DNA from 2 places in the Micromonospora hortensis genome. Region 2 is predicted to be linked to the other one. Evidence: riboswitches for the same ligand, from Rfam matches in the RefSeq annotation. Region 2 holds a riboswitch; the other holds the start of a gene.
What was found. A riboswitch is a leader RNA that binds a small molecule or an ion and turns the genes downstream of it on or off. The one in region 2 is predicted to bind cobalamin.
Positions count from the first base shown of each region.

Region 1: linked by a shared signal. The riboswitch ahead of NIE111_RS14800 (ribonucleoside-diphosphate reductase subunit alpha) and the one ahead of cobN (cobaltochelatase subunit CobN) in region 2 are both predicted to bind cobalamin.

Region 1 is NZ_JAKKFE010000020.1:58,429-65,779, forward strand. It holds gene NIE111_RS14795 (ribonucleotide-diphosphate reductase subunit beta) at 1-778, opposite strand, end outside; gene NIE111_RS14800 (ribonucleoside-diphosphate reductase subunit alpha) at 835-3,153, opposite strand; cobalamin riboswitch at 3,346-3,563, opposite strand; gene NIE111_RS14805 (enolase C-terminal domain-like protein) at 3,995-5,392, shown strand; gene NIE111_RS14810 (FadR/GntR family transcriptional regulator) at 5,400-6,122, shown strand; gene NIE111_RS14815 (aldo/keto reductase) at 6,133-7,152, opposite strand; gene NIE111_RS14820 (ATP-binding cassette domain-containing protein) at 7,149-7,351, opposite strand, start outside.
Region 2 is NZ_JAKKFE010000030.1:93,370-100,720, reverse strand. It holds partial or broken gene NIE111_RS21940 (putative cobaltochelatase) at 1-354, opposite strand, end outside; gene cobN (cobaltochelatase subunit CobN) at 411-4,079, opposite strand; cobalamin riboswitch at 4,337-4,513, opposite strand; gene NIE111_RS21930 (MBL fold metallo-hydrolase) at 4,829-5,545, shown strand; gene NIE111_RS21925 (ArsR/SmtB family transcription factor) at 5,601-6,560, opposite strand; gene NIE111_RS32125 (MFS transporter) at 6,619-7,071, shown strand; gene NIE111_RS21920 (MFS transporter) at 7,068-7,351, shown strand, end outside.

The sequences.
Region 1 (7,351 bases), on a different contig from region 2:
CACCGTGGCCCACCAGGTCCTCGGCGAACTGCACCTCACACTCGACCGCCTCGGTGAGCATCCGGCGAACCTGGTCGGCGAGGTCGTCGTCGAACAGGTCCGGCTCCTCGGCGCGGACGGTGTCGACGACGTCGAACGCGAACGCCATGTGCATGGACTCGTCGCGGAACACCCAGTTGGTGCCCGAGGCGAGGCCGTGCAGCAGGCCGCGGGAGCGCAGGAAGTAGACGTACGCGAACGCGCCGTAGAAGAACAGACCCTCGATGCAGGCGGCGAAGCAGATGAGGTTGAGCAGGAACGTGCGCCGGTCCTCGCGGGACCGCAGCTCCCGCAGGTCGGTCAGGGAGTCGATCCACCGGAAGCAGAACTCGGCCTTACGACGGATCGAGGGAATGTTCTCGATGGCCGCGAAGGCCGCAAAGCGTTCGGTCTCGTCGGGCACGTACGTGTCGAGCAGGTTGAGATAGAACTGGACGTGCACGGCCTCCTCGAACAGCTGGCGGGACAGGTAGAGGCGACCCTCCGGGCTGTTGACGTGCTGGTAGAGGTTGAGCACCAGGTTGTTGGCGACGATCGTGTCACCGGTGGCGAAGAACGCCACCAGGCGGCTGACCAGGTGCCGTTCGGCCGGCGACAGCTTGTCCAGGTCGGCGAGGTCGGCGTGCAGGTCGACCTCCTCGACCGTCCAGGTGTTGCGGATCGCGTCGCGGAACCGGTCGAAGAAGTGCGGGTAGCGCATCGGGCGGAGAGTCAGGTCCATCCCGGGGTCGAGCAGCATGTGCGTGGTCCTCGTGTCGGTGGTGCTGGCATCGGTGGTGGCGGCGTCGGCGGGAGTCACTGGCAGGCCTCGCACGACTCGGGGTTCTCCAGCGAGCAGGCCAGCGCCTCCGCGTCGACGACGACGGGTGCGACGGCGCTGACGGTGGCCTGCTGGATCCGCGTCGCGGGGCGCGAGCGCAGGTAGTAGGTGGTCTTCAGCCCGGCCTTCCACGCGTACAGGTACATCGAGGAGAGCTTGCCGATGGTCGGCGCGGCCAGGAACAGGTTCAACGACTGGGACTGGTCGATGAACGGGGCGCGGGCGGCAGCCAGGTCGATCAGCGCCCGCTGCGGCAGCTCCCACGCGGTGCGGAACAACTCCCGTACGCCGGCCGGCAGCTCGGCGATGTCCTGCACCGACCCCTCCGCCCGCTTGATCGCCGAACGAATCCGCTCGGTCCACAGATCGCGGGCCTTCAGCTCGCGTACCAGAGCGGTGTTGACCTGGAGGAACTCCCCCGACAGGGTCTCGCGCTTGAACAGGTTGGACACCTGCGGCTCGATGCACTCGTAGCACCCGGCGATCGAGGCGATGGTCGCGGTCGGTGCGACCGCCACGAGCAGCGAGTTGCGCAGCCCGTACGCCTCGACCCGCTCGCGCAGCGCGTCCCACCGCGCGGTCTGCGTACCCTCGACACCCCACAGGTCGGGCTGGAGCTGGCCTCGCGCGGCCCGGGTCTGCGGGTACGCCGGGTGCGCGCCGAAGTCGCGCGCCAGGTCGGCGGAGGTCTCCAGCGCGGTCAGGTACAGCTCCTCGCTGATCCGGGTGGACAGCTCGCGGGCGGCCGGCGAGTCGAACGGCAGCCGCAGCGCGAAGAAGACGTCCTGTAGGCCCATCAGCCCGAGTCCGACCGGCCGCCAGCGGGGGTTGCTCGCCGCCGCCTGCGCGGTCGGGTAGTAGTTGATGTCGATGACCCGGTCGAGGAAGGTCACAGCGGTCCGCACCGTGGCGCGCAGCCGCTCCCAGTCGATGCCACCGTCGGTGAGGTGTGCGGCGAGGTTCACCGAGCCGAGGTTGCACACGGCGGTCTCGGCGTCACTGGACACCTCGACGATCTCGGTGCAGAGGTTCGACAGGTGCACCACGTTGCCCGGCTCGGCGGTCTGGTTGCAGAGCCGGTTGGCGGCGTCCTTGAAGGTCATCCAGCCGTTGCCGGTCTGGGCGAGGGTCCGCATCATCTTCCCGTACAGCTCCCGTGCCGGAACCTGCCGCACGTAGCGGCCCTGCGCCTCGGCCTCCCGGTACGCGGCGTCGAACCGCTCCCCCCACAGGTCGGGCAGCTCGGGCACCTCGTGCGGGTCGAACAGCGACCACAGCTCGTCGGCCTCGACCCGGCGCATGAACTCGTCCGGAACCCAGTTGGCCAGGTTGAGGTTGTGGGTGCGCCGGGCGTCCTCGCCGGTGTTGTCCCGCAGTTGCAGGAACTCCTCGATGTCCGGGTGCCACGGCTCCAGGTAGACGCAGGCCGCACCCTTGCGCCGGCCACCCTGGTTCACCGCGGCGACGCTCGCGTCCAGCGTGCGCAGCCACGGCACGATCCCGTTGGACTGCCCGTTCGTGCCCCGGATCAACGCGCCGCGGGAGCGGACCCGGGAGTACGCGATGCCGATGCCACCGGCGAACTTGGACAGGTTGGCGACCTGGGCGTACCGCTGGTAGATGGAGTCCAGCTCGTCGAGCGGGGAGTCGACCAGGTAGCAGGAGGACATCTGGGTGTGCCGCGTCCCGGAGTTGAACAAGGTCGGTGAGCTGGGCAGGTAGGCCAGGCTGGACATCAGCCGGTAGAAGCCGACCGCCTCGTCCGCCGTCCGGGCCAGGCCGCAGGCCACCCGCAGCAGCCAGTACTGCGGGGTCTCCAGCACCAGCCGGCTGGTGGGGTGGCGCAGCAGGTAGCGGTCGGACACGGTACGCAGGCCGAAGTACTCGAACCGGCGGTCGCCGTCCGGGTCGATGGCGTGGTCGAGCGTCGCGGCGTGTGCGTCGACGAACGCGGCGGTGTCGTCACCGATCAGGCCCTCGGCGTGGCCGGCCCGGATCGCCGCGCTGAACGAGGTGATGCCCTGTCGACGCACCTCCTTGTCGACGTAGCCGGCCAGCAGCCGCGCGGCGAGACGCGAGTACTGCGGCTCCTCACCGATCATCTCGGCCGCGGTCTGGATGGACAGCCGGTCCAGTTCGGCAGTGGTCGCGCCGTCGTAGAGGCCGCTGATGGTGCGGGTGGCCACCCGCATCGGGTCGACGTCGGTCAGATCGTCGGCCCACCGCTCGACCGCCCGGACGATCTTGTTCACGTCCACGGGTTCGGTGCCGCCGTCGCGCTTGCGGACCTGCATCGGCGTCCGCCGCAGGATCGCGTCGCCGCTGGCCGGGACTACCTCGGTGACTGTCACCACTCGCTCCTCGGAGTTCGAGACCTGGTGGTCCGGACGCGAGGAGACAGACACCGGCGGACGCCACGCCGGCACGGCGTGGGTCAGGTGGCGTCAGCCGTCCCACGCGGCCTCGGACCGCCGCCCACCCGGGTGCGGGTACGCGGCGCGCTGGCAGGTCTTCGGACTCGCGGGCACGACCGGACTCCGCCGGTCTCCTACTGGCCGTCGCTTCCCAGGCCGATTGGTGGCCCAGTGCTGATGACGGCGGTCGTTCCCACTCACCGCTGCGGGACAGTCCCGGATTTCCACCGGGTTCCCTGTTGCCTCGACCGCCCCGGATGAGCGGCCGAACCAGCTGCGCTCGACACCATATATAGGGACACAGCCGTTGTCACACCCCACATGTCGGTCTCGGGCGTGTCGGCGACTCACTCGGTGACCACCGTCACCACCCCGGCCGACCACCCCACGCCGACCGAGGCCGGGCACCAGAGACCGGACTCTCCCCGCGCGTGTCGACAGTCGACAAAGATTTGATGTATCGAGGCCACGGCACCGCAGAGTACTCCCATACGTCGACGTCAATGCCCCGGCGCGAGGTGGAACATCCAATCTCCACAACCCGCCACCCCCGCCACCTTCGCCCGTCTACCGGCACGATGGGCGACAAGGCGGAACGACCCTCGGTGCAAACATCATACGTCTGTGGGCCTACGATGATCGACATCGTTGACGGGCTGGAGCAGCCCTCCGTATACTCCCAGTGATCATCTGATCTTTAGCCGAGCCGGGCGAGGAGCGCATGCCGCAGATCACCGCCGTCACCGTCGAAGACGTCCGCTTCCCCACCTCCCTGACCGCTGACGGGTCAGACGCCATGAACAAGGACGGCGACTACTCGGCGGCCTACGTCGTCCTGCACACCGACGGCGTCGACGGCGCGTTCGCGCCACTCGCGGGGCACGGCCTGACCTTCACCATCGGCCGAGGCAACGACATCGTCGCGGCGGCGGCGGTCCACCAGGCACAGCTCCTGGTGGGCCTGGACGTGGCGACGATGGCAGCGGACATGGGCGCTGTCTACCGCCTCCTCACCTCCGACTCGCAACTGCGCTGGCTCGGCCCGGAGAAGGGTGTCGTCCATCTGTCCCTGGCCGCCGTGTTGAACGCGTCGTGGGACCTGGTCGCCCGACTCGCCGACAAGCCGCTGTGGCGGCTGCTCGTCGACATGTCCCCCGAGCAACTCGTCGACATCGCGGACCTGCGCTACCTGTCCGACGCGCTGACCCGCGACGAGGCACTGGCCATCCTGCGGGCCAAGGAGGGCACGAAGGCCGCCCGCCTCGCCGAGCTCGACCGGACCGGCTACCCCGCCTACACCACCTCCGCGGGTTGGCTCGGCTACGGCGACGACAAGCTGCGCCGGCTGTGCCAGGAGGCGGTGGACACCGGCTACGGCTACGTCAAGCTCAAGGTGGGCGCCAACCTCGACGACGACATCCGCCGATGCGCTATCGCACGCGAGATCCTCGGGCCGGATCGCAACCTGATGATCGACGCCAACCAGGTGTGGGACGTCGGTCAGGCCATCGACTGGGTCACCGCCCTCGCGCAGTTCACGCCACTGTGGATCGAGGAGCCGACCAGCCCCGACGACATCCTGGGCCACGCCGCCGTCCGCCGCGCCGTCGCTCCGATCGGCGTCGCCACCGGCGAACACTGCCACAACCGGGTGATGTTCAAGCAGCTGTTCCAGGCCGAGGCCATCGACTTCTGCCAGCTCGACACCGGCCGGTTGGCCAGCATCAACGAGATCGTCGCCGTGCTGCTGCTCGCCGCGAAGTTCGACGTCCCGGTGTGCCCACACGCCGGCGGTGTCGGCCTGTGCGAGATGGTCCAACACGTGTCGGTGCTCGACTACGTCGCGGTCTCGGGAGACCTCACCAACCGGGTCACCGAGTTCGTCGACCACCTGCACGAGCACTTCACCGATCCCTGCATCATCCGGGACACCGGCTCCGGCAGCGGATACGTCCTGCCCAGCCAGCCCGGCTACTCCACCCGGATGCGTCAGGAGTCGGTAGCGCTCTACCGCTTTCCCGACGGCCACTACTGGGCGGCGACAGACCCGACTACCGTGTCATCTCCGGAGGCGGCGTACGTGACTGCGGGTGGGAAGGCCACCCCCGCCGGCCGCTAGGGGGATCATGTCTCGCACTGACGAAGTGGTCAACGGCATCAAGCGGATGATCCTCGAAGGGCAGTTCAGGCCCGGGGACCGGTTGCCCATCGAGAAGGACCTCGCCGAGCAGCTCGGTGTCTCGCGTGGGTCTCTGCGCGAGGGGATGTCGGCCCTGTCGATTCTGGGCATCGTCAACATCCGCCAGGGCGACGGCACCTACGTCACCAACCTCGACGCGCCACAACTGCTGGCGCCGATGGGTTTCGTGGTGGACTTCCAGGGCCAGGGCGACCCCCGGCACATCCACACCGTTCGCCGGCTGCTGGAGTGCGAGGCCGCCTGCCTGGCGGCGACCAGGATCACCGACGAGGCCCTGGCCCAGGCGGGTGACCTGCTCGACGAGGCGGCCCGGTTGATCGGCCAGTCACCGCCGGACCACGAGCGGATCATGGAGATCGACATCGCCTTCCACCGGATCATCTCGGTGCACGCCGAGAATCCGGTGCTCGTCGGCCTGATCGAAGCGTTCGCCGGGCGCACCATCCGTGGCCGGCTCTGGCGGAGTCTGCACGAGGAGGGCGCGGACCTGCGCACCCATCACGAACACGTGGCGATCCTGAAGGCCCTCGTGGCGCGCGACCCGGAGCGGGCGCGCACCCGGATGGCCAACCACCTGATCGGCGTGGAGGAGTCGTTGCAGGGGTTACCCGACGACGCCGACGCGAGCATCGTGACGGCCCGGTCGTGACGGCCGCCCCTCACGGCTGCACGTCGAGCAGCCCTTCGTCGTACAACGCCGTCCAGAGCTGATCTGGGACGTCGACACCGGCTCGACGCAGGGTCTCGGTCACCTGTGCCTCGTCCCGCATGCCGACCACTGTCGAGACGACGGCCGGGTGACGACGGACGAACGCCAACGCCGCCTGAGGCAGCGTGACGCCGTACATCTGACAGACCCGCGCTATCCGGCGGGCCTGGTCGATCACCTCTGCCGGCGCCTGCTGGTAGTCGTAGACGGCGTCGGGCGGCGGCATGTCCCGGGCCAGCAGCCCGGAGTTGTAGACCCCGGCGACCACCACACCGACGTCGTGGGTCTGCGCGACGGGCAGCAGGTCGGTCAACGCGCCCTGCTCCAACAGGGTGTACCGGCCGGCGCACATCACCACGTCCACGTCGGTCTCCGCCACGAAACGGGCCAGCATCGCGGACTGGTTCATCCCCGCCCCGACGGCACCGATGACGCCCTGCTCCCGCAGCTCCACCAACGCCGGGATCGCCTCGCGGGCGGCCTGCTCCCAGTGCTCGTCCGGGTCGTGCAGGTACACCACGTCGATCCGGTCCAGGCCGGTGCGCCGAAGGCTCGCCTCCAGGGAACGGCGTACGCCGTCGCGGCTGAAGTCCCAGACCCGGCGATGGTCGGCGGGGACGTCGAACCCCTCCGGATCCCGCCGGTGTGCCGTCTCCGGGGACGGCACGAGCAGCCGGCCGACCTTCGTCGACACCACGTACTCGCCGCGCGGGCGTAAGCGCAGGGCCGCGCCCAGGCGTCGTTCGGACAGGCCCAGCCCGTAGTGCGGCGCCGTGTCGAAGTATCGGATGCCGCCCGCCCACGCGGTGTCCACGGCGGCGGCGAACTGCTCGTCCGACGTCGCCCGGTAGAGATTGCCGCCCTGCGAGGCGCCGAAGCCCAGTGGGCTCAGCCGCAACGGCGACCCGACGGCGTTCGAGGTCGCCCGACGGCCGGGATCCTGCGCGCCCCGCTGGACGGCAGCCGTCACCGCTCGTCCCGATCCACGCTGGTGCTGCCGGTCATCGCCGCGACCAGATCGTCGGTGGTGACCTCGTCGGCGCGGAGTTGGGCAGCGCGTCGACCGAGGCGCAGGACCTCGACCCGGTCGGCGATCTCGAGCACCTGAGGCATGTTGTGGCTCACCAGCACCACCGACATGCCGGCGTCGCGGGCACGCCGGACGACGT
Region 2 (7,351 bases):
CGCCCACCGGCAGCTCCACGAGGCGGGCCGGACGGGTCTCGGCGGCGGCGTCGGCGGGGTGAGGGCCGTCCGGGCAGGCCGGGTCGGGCTCGGCCGGGTCACAACCGAAACGGCAGCCGGCCACCCGCCGCACGGGCGGCAGCAGCGCGGCGAGCGCCCGCACGGCTGTGGACTTGGCGGTGCCCTTCTCACCACGGACCAGCACCCCGCCGATCGCCGGGGAGACCGCGTTGAGCAGCAACGCCAGCCGCATGTCGGCCATGCCGAGCACCGCGCTGAACGGGTAGATCGTCACTGTGCTTCCTTCGTTCGCGACTGCGGGGCTCGCAAAACCGGCTCACTCCTCGCGCTCACAGTGCTCCCTTCGTTTCGCGACTGCGGGGCTCGCAAAACCGGCTCACTCCTCGCGCTCACACCCGGTCCTCCAGGTCGCCCTCACTGGCCAGGTACGTGTCGCGCAGCCGGTCGAGGGTGGCCGGCTCCGGCTCGGCCCACAGCCCCCGGTCGGCGGCCTCCAACAGCCGCTCGGTGATGCCCCGCAACGCCCACGGGTTGGACTTCTCCAGGAACTCCCGGGTGGTGTCGTCGAAGAGGTACGCGGCGGCCAGGTGCTCGTACATCCAGTCGTCGACCACGCCGGCGGTGGCGTCGTAGCCGAACAGGTAGTCCACAGTGGCCGCCAGCTCGAACGCGCCCTTGTAGCCGTGCCGGCGCATCGCGGCGATCCACTTCGGGTTGACCACCCGGGCGCGGAACACCCGCCGGGTCTCCTCGCCCAGCGTGCGGGTACGCACGTCGTGCGGCATCGCCGAGTCACCCACGTACGCCTGCGGTGACGTGCCGGTGAGATGGCGGACCATCGCCACCATCCCGCCGTGGTACTGGAAGTAATCGTCGGAGTCGACGATGTCGTGCTCGCGGGTGTCCTGGTTCTTCACCGCAACCGCGATCCGGGCGAACGAGCGCTCCATGTCGGCGCGCGCCTCCCGCCCGTCCAAGCCCCGGCCGTACGCGTAGCCGCCCCAAACCGCGTACACCTCGGCCAGGTCGGCGTCGCTGCGCCAGGTCCGGGCGTCGATCAGGGGCAGCAGCCCAGCGCCGTACGCGCCGGGCTTGGAGCCGAAGATCCGGGCGGTGGCCCGCCGCTCGTCGCCGTGCTCGGCGAGGTCGGCGGCGACGTGCGCGCGCAGGTAGTTCTCCTCGTCCGGCTCGTCCAGGGCGGCGACCCGCCGGACGGCGTCGTCGAGCAGCGCCACCACGTGCGGGAACGCGTCGCGGAAGAAGCCGGAGATGCGCACTGTGACGTCGACGCGGGGGCGGCCCAGCTCGGCGGTCGGCACCACCTCGATGCCGGTGACCCGCCGGGACCTGTCGTCCCAGACCGGCCGGCAGCCCAGCAGCGCGAGCACCTCGGCGATGTCGTCGCCCTGGGTCCGCATCGCGCTGGTGCCCCACACCGTCAACCCCACCGAGCGGGGGTACGCCCCGGTGTCGGCGAGGTGCCGGGCCAGCAGTGAGTCGGCGAGGGCGACCCCGACGTCCCAGGCGTTGCGGCTGGGGATGGCCTTCGGGTCGACGGAGTAGAAGTTGCGGCCGGTGGGCAGCACGTTGACCAGGCCCCGGGTGGGTGAGCCGGACGGGCCGGGCGGCACGAACCGTCCGTCGAGCGCGCCGAGGGTGTTTGTCAGCTCGTCGGTGGTGCGGTCCAGTCGGGGCACCAGCTCGGTGGCGGCGAAGTGCAGCACCGCGGCGACGTCCGGGATCGACCGACCGGTCACCTCGGCCACCACGGCGTCGACAGTGTCCACGGCCCAGCCCAGGGTCTCCATGCCGACGACCAGCCGCCGCGCGAGGGCCTCGATGAGGTCGATCGCGTCGGCGGCGGTGCCGGCCGGCCCGTCCACCACGTCGGTCAGCGCCGCGGGCAGCGCCAGTCGCTGTCCCGGCGACGCGAGCAGCTCCTGCTCGTCGAGGGAGTACGCGACGGCGAGTGCCTGTCGCAGGCCGGGCAGGGCCCGGGCGCCGCCCCAGATCTGCGGGGCGCGCAGCACCGCCAGGACCAGGTTGACCCGGGGCTCGCCGGTGGGCGCGTCGGCGAGGATGTGCAGCCCGTCGCGGATCTGGACGTCCTTGACCTCGCACAGATACCCGTCGAGGTGCAGCACGAAGTCGTCGAAGTCGTCCGCGTCGGGCATCGCCTCGGCGTGCAGGTCGTGGTGCAGCTCGGCGGCGCGCACCAGGTCCCAGATCTGGGCCCGCACGGTGGGCACCTTGGCCGGGTCGAGGGCCTGCACTGTCGCGTACTCGTCGAGCAGTTGTTCCAGTTTGGCCAGGTCGCCGTAGGTCTCGGCGCGGGCCATCGGCGGGACCAGGTGGTCGACCACCACGGCGTGCGCCCGCCGCTTGGCCTGGGTGCCCTCGCCGGGGTCGTTGACGATGAACGGGTACACCAGCGGCAGGTCGCCGAGGACCGCGTCGGGCGCGCAGCCCGCGGCCAGGCCGAGGCCCTTGCCGGGCAGCCACTCCAGGGTGCCGTGCTTGCCCAGGTGCACGACGGCGTCCGCGCCGAAGCCACCGTCCGCGGCGGGCGCCGTCAGCCAGCGGTACGCGGCCAGGTAGTGGTGGCTGGGCGGCAGGTCCGGGTCGTGGTAGATGGCGATGGGGTTCTCCCCGAAGCCGCGGGGCGGCTGGATCAGCAGCACCACGTTGCCGAAGCGCAGCCCGGCGAGCACGATGTCGCCGCCCTCGGTGTACAGCTCGCCCGGCGGCTCACCCCAGTGCTCCCGCATCCGCTCCCGCAGCTCGGCCGGGACCTGGTCGAACCAGCGCCGGTACGTCGACCCCGGTATCCGGGCCTCGGCGGCGGCCAACTGCTCCGGGGTGAGCCACTCCACGTCGTGACCACCGGCGGCGATCAGCGCGTGGATCAGCGCGTCACCGTCGTCGGGCGGTGGCGCGTCACCCAGGTCGTAGCCGGCCTCGGCCAGCGCGGCGAACAGCCGGACCGCCGAGGCCGGCGTGTCCAATCCGACGGCATTGCCGACCCTGGAGTGCTTGGTGGGGTACGAGCTGAGCACCACGGCGACCCGCTTGTCGGCGTGCGGCACGTACCGCAGCCGGGCGTGGCGCACCGCGATCCCGGCGACCCGGGCGGCCCGCTCGGGGTCGGCGGCGTAGACCGAGAGCCCGTCGGCGTCGATCTGCTTGAACGAGAACGGCACTGTGACGATCCGGCCGTCGAACTCGGGGATGGCCACCTGCATGGCGGCGTCCAGTGGGGACAGGCCGGCGTCGCTGTCGGCCCACTGCGCGCGGGTGCTGGTGAGGCAGAGCGCCTGGATGACCGGCACGTCCAGGGCGGCCAGGGCGCCGACGTCCCAGGCGTCCTCGTCGCCGCCACCGGAGGCGTCGGCGGCGACCGCACCTCCGGCCGCGAGCACAGTGACCAGCAGCGCGTCACAGCGGGCGAAGAGCCCGAGTGGGCCGGCGCCCGCGGTCAGCCCGCGCAGCGAGCCGCAGAAGATCGGCAGCGGGTTACCGCCGGCTTTGTGGACCGCGTCCGCGAGCACGTCGACGAAGTCGGTGTTGCCGGCGAGGGCGTGTGCCCGGTAGAAGACGATTCCCACTGTGGGCCGGCCCGGGTCGGCGGGGTGTTCGCCGTGCACGCCGTACGCCGGGGTGGGCGCGGGTGCGGCGAATCCCTCGCCGGTGAGCAGCACCGTGTCGGAGAGGAACCGGGCCAACTGCCCGAGGTTGTCCGGACCGCCCTCCACCAGGTACGCCAGCGACTGGGTGACGACCCCGGACGGCACCGTGGAGATGGCCATCAGCTCGGCGTCGGGCAGCGCCTCGCCGCCGAGCACCACCGTCGGCACGCCGGTGGCGAGCACCGCGGCGAGGCCGTCCGCCCACGCCTGTCGACCGCCGAGCAGGCGTACGACGACGAGGGCGACCCCGTCGAGCAGGGCGGGCACCTCCTCGGCGGCGACTCGGGCGGGGTTGGCCAACCGGTAGTCGGCGCCGCTGGCGCGGGCGGCCAGCAGGTCGGTGTCGGCGGTGGACAGCAGCAGGATGCGCACGGCAGGCTCCGGAAAGTGACGCCCTGGACCCTCACGGGGTGACCGGGGCGATGCGAGTGGGTACGGCGTCAGCCGGTACGACGGCCCGCGCGAACGGCGCCCCGACGCATGCGTCGGGGCCGGTCAGCGCCGGGCGATCAGCTCAGCGGTGCCGGTGGCCGGTGTCCTTGGAACGCACTGCCTGGAGCGCGATACGACGATAGTCGTCGATGAATGAGACGCCGTGCGTCATCGGGTCCTCCTCGGGTGTCCACGCCCTGGGGTACGTCCCGACGGCCGAAGTATCCTGGCTTCCGGATCGACGCTCTCCCCCGGCCTTCCAACCGCAGACACACGGCCGTGACTCACGAGGGGGGATCGCTCCCCGGTGACAGTGGCGGGACCGCGTCGGATTCGCACCGACTTCCTTCACTGCCGTCAGGCCGCGAATGCTGCCACACCGCCGCGCCGCCGGTCAACGCCGGTCCGACCCCGCCGGGCGGACGGGACTCATCGAGCTTCAACGATTGGTACGAGCGCGAGTCCGCGCGACGGAATGCCTCAGATCAATGCGCGACGCCCTTTGCTCTGCTTACCTATGTGCACCAGACACGGAGCGTCACCGGCGCCTATAGGTAAGCAGAGCAAAGGTGGCCGGACGAGTCCTGACCTGCGCCGATCCTCCGGCAGGGCGGTGCCGGCCGACACCCTCACCTAGGATCGGCGAACGCCACACCAGTGTCCGCGATCAATCTCGGAGGTCGATCATCGTGGTCGCCCCGCAGTTCCACCGCCTGTCGGGCCGTGTTTGGCGGTATCCGGGCGATCCCGACCCGGAGGCGGTCCAGGCCGGTGTCGCCGTCGTCGCCGACGAACGCGGCAGTGTGATGATCGACGCCGGGCAGAGCCCCGCGCACGCCCGCGAGATCCAGGCCGCGCTGGCCGCCGCCGGGCTTCCGGAGCCGCGCTGGCTGGTCTACACCCACCATCACTGGGACCACGTGTGGGGTGCCTGCGCCTGGCCCGGCGTGGAGATCGTCGGGCACGAGACGGCCGTGTCGCTGCTGCGCGCCGAGGCCGCCCGGCCGTGGAGCCACCCCTACCTGCAGGAGCAGATACGCGCCGATGCCCGCCTCCGCCCGAGCTTCTCAGCCCGCGCACGCGCGATGGCGTCCTGGGAAGACTTCGCCATCCTGCCGCCGACCCGCACCTTCGTCGACGTGGACGAGCTGCCGGTCGGGGTCGAGCTACGCCACGTCGGCGGCGGGCACGCGCCGGATTCGACAGTGGTGCTGGTGCCCGACTCGGGGGTGATGCTGCTGGGCGACTGCTTCTACCCGCCGCCGGCCCATGTGCGCCGGCCGGAGGACGGCCTCGACCTCGACCTGGTCCGGCGACTGCTCGACGACGACTACCACTGGTACGTCTCCAGCCACGCCGAGCCGATGACGCTCGAGCAGGCCCGCTCGGCCGTCGAGGGCGCCTGATCCAGACGGCAGACGCTCTCCGGCACCGGGTGCGGGCACCTGACGCCGTGACCCTTCAGAACGATGAGGCCCCGGCTACCAGCGTCCGTGCCGCATCCGTCCACCAGTAGAGGACCTCCCGGCCTGACCGGCGCTTCTGGAGCAAACCGGCATCCGTCAGCACGCGCAGGTGACCACCGACGGTACCGAGCGGCAGCCCGGTCGCGGCGACCACGGCCGTGGTGCTGACCGGCTCAGCCGCCTGCACCAGAATCGTGCTCCGCGCGTTCCCGAGCAGGCGGCGCAGTGGATCCGGGGTGGTGAGAGCCGCCTCGGCGAAGATTCCCGTCACCGGATAGACGATCCCGAAGCGGTCGGGCAACCTCCAGGAGATCCAGCCTCCCCGGCAGTGGGCCGCGAAGAACGTCAGCGTCCCGCCGCGCACGTCGGACGGTGGGTAGGGCCGTTCCTCGACCTGCAGCCGGCCGTTGCCCAGCCAGCGCGTGCCGGGCCGCATGTCGTTGAGGACCCCGGACCATCCGTCCCGGCCCAGCCGGGAGATCCGGGACACCACGTCGGCGCGCAGCACCGACTGCCGGCGCGGCCAATCCGCCTCAATGGTGTGGTGCCAGACCCAGCGCAGGAGAGCGGCCGTCCGGCTCGCCAACCCCGAACCGCGCAGCTCCGCAGCCAGCGGAGAACGTACGTGGGCCAGATCGGCACGGATCCGGTCGTCCGGCAGCGATTCCAGCTCCACGAGTTCGTCGTCCAGCGTCATGTCCGGACGGGCGGGCGGCACCGTCAGGAAGTCGGCCATCCAGGAGGACGATATGGCGTGCGCCAGAATGGCCCGGGTCACCGGGTCACCGTCGAGATAGCCCCGGAAGGCATCGACGTGCTGGTCCCGCCAGACCCGATGCCACGGAAGCGGCTGAGCCCGGCGCAGGATATTCAGCGCCCCCAACGTCTCGGTGAGCTGCGAGGTGCCGAAACGCGCCCGCGCCATCACTTCGGCGTCGACCAGGAACACCGCCACTTTTCGCCTCCAGTCGAAACTCTAGGGAGGCGCCGCAGGATGTCGCAAGCTCCTGGCCATGCACAGCGACACCCCACCAGGCGACCCGACGACAGTGAGCACGCGGAACTTCAACGCCCTGTGGGCTGGTGCCGCCATCACCAACCTGGCTGACGGCGTCGTCAAGCTGACAGTGCCTCTGGTGGCCGTCTCGATGACGAACTCCCCTGCGCTGGTTGCCGGTGCCACCCTGGCCAACACCCTGCCCTGGTTGCTGTTCGCACTGCCCGCCGGTGCCCTCGCCGACCGGGTGGACCGCCGGCGCCTGATCATGACGATGGCCGCCGCGCGCGCCCTGCTCCTCGCCGTGCTCGTGGGCGCCGTCCTCGTGGACGCCCTCCCGCTGGCCGGCCTGTACGCGGGTGCGCTGCTCCTCGGCACCGCCGAGGTGTTCGCCGACACCACCCGGATGTCGGTCGTGCCGATGGTCATACCCCGCAGTCGCATGGAATCCGCGTTCGCGAAAAGTTGACAGCGACCGAGACCGCGGCCAACGAGTTCATCGGGCCCCCGCTGGGTGGCCTGCTCGCCGCCGCCGGACTGGCCGTGGCACTCGGTGCCGGCGGCGTTGGTTACGCGGGCGCACTACTCGCACTGGCAGTCATGACCGGTCACTACCGCAGCAGCGGTCACCCCGGACCGAGGGCGAAGCTTCCGGGCCTCCGCGTCGACATCCGCGAGGGCATCCGGTACGTGTGGCAGGCAAGAATTCTGCGGTCCCTGCTGCTGGTGGCCGGTGCGGCGAGCGGGTG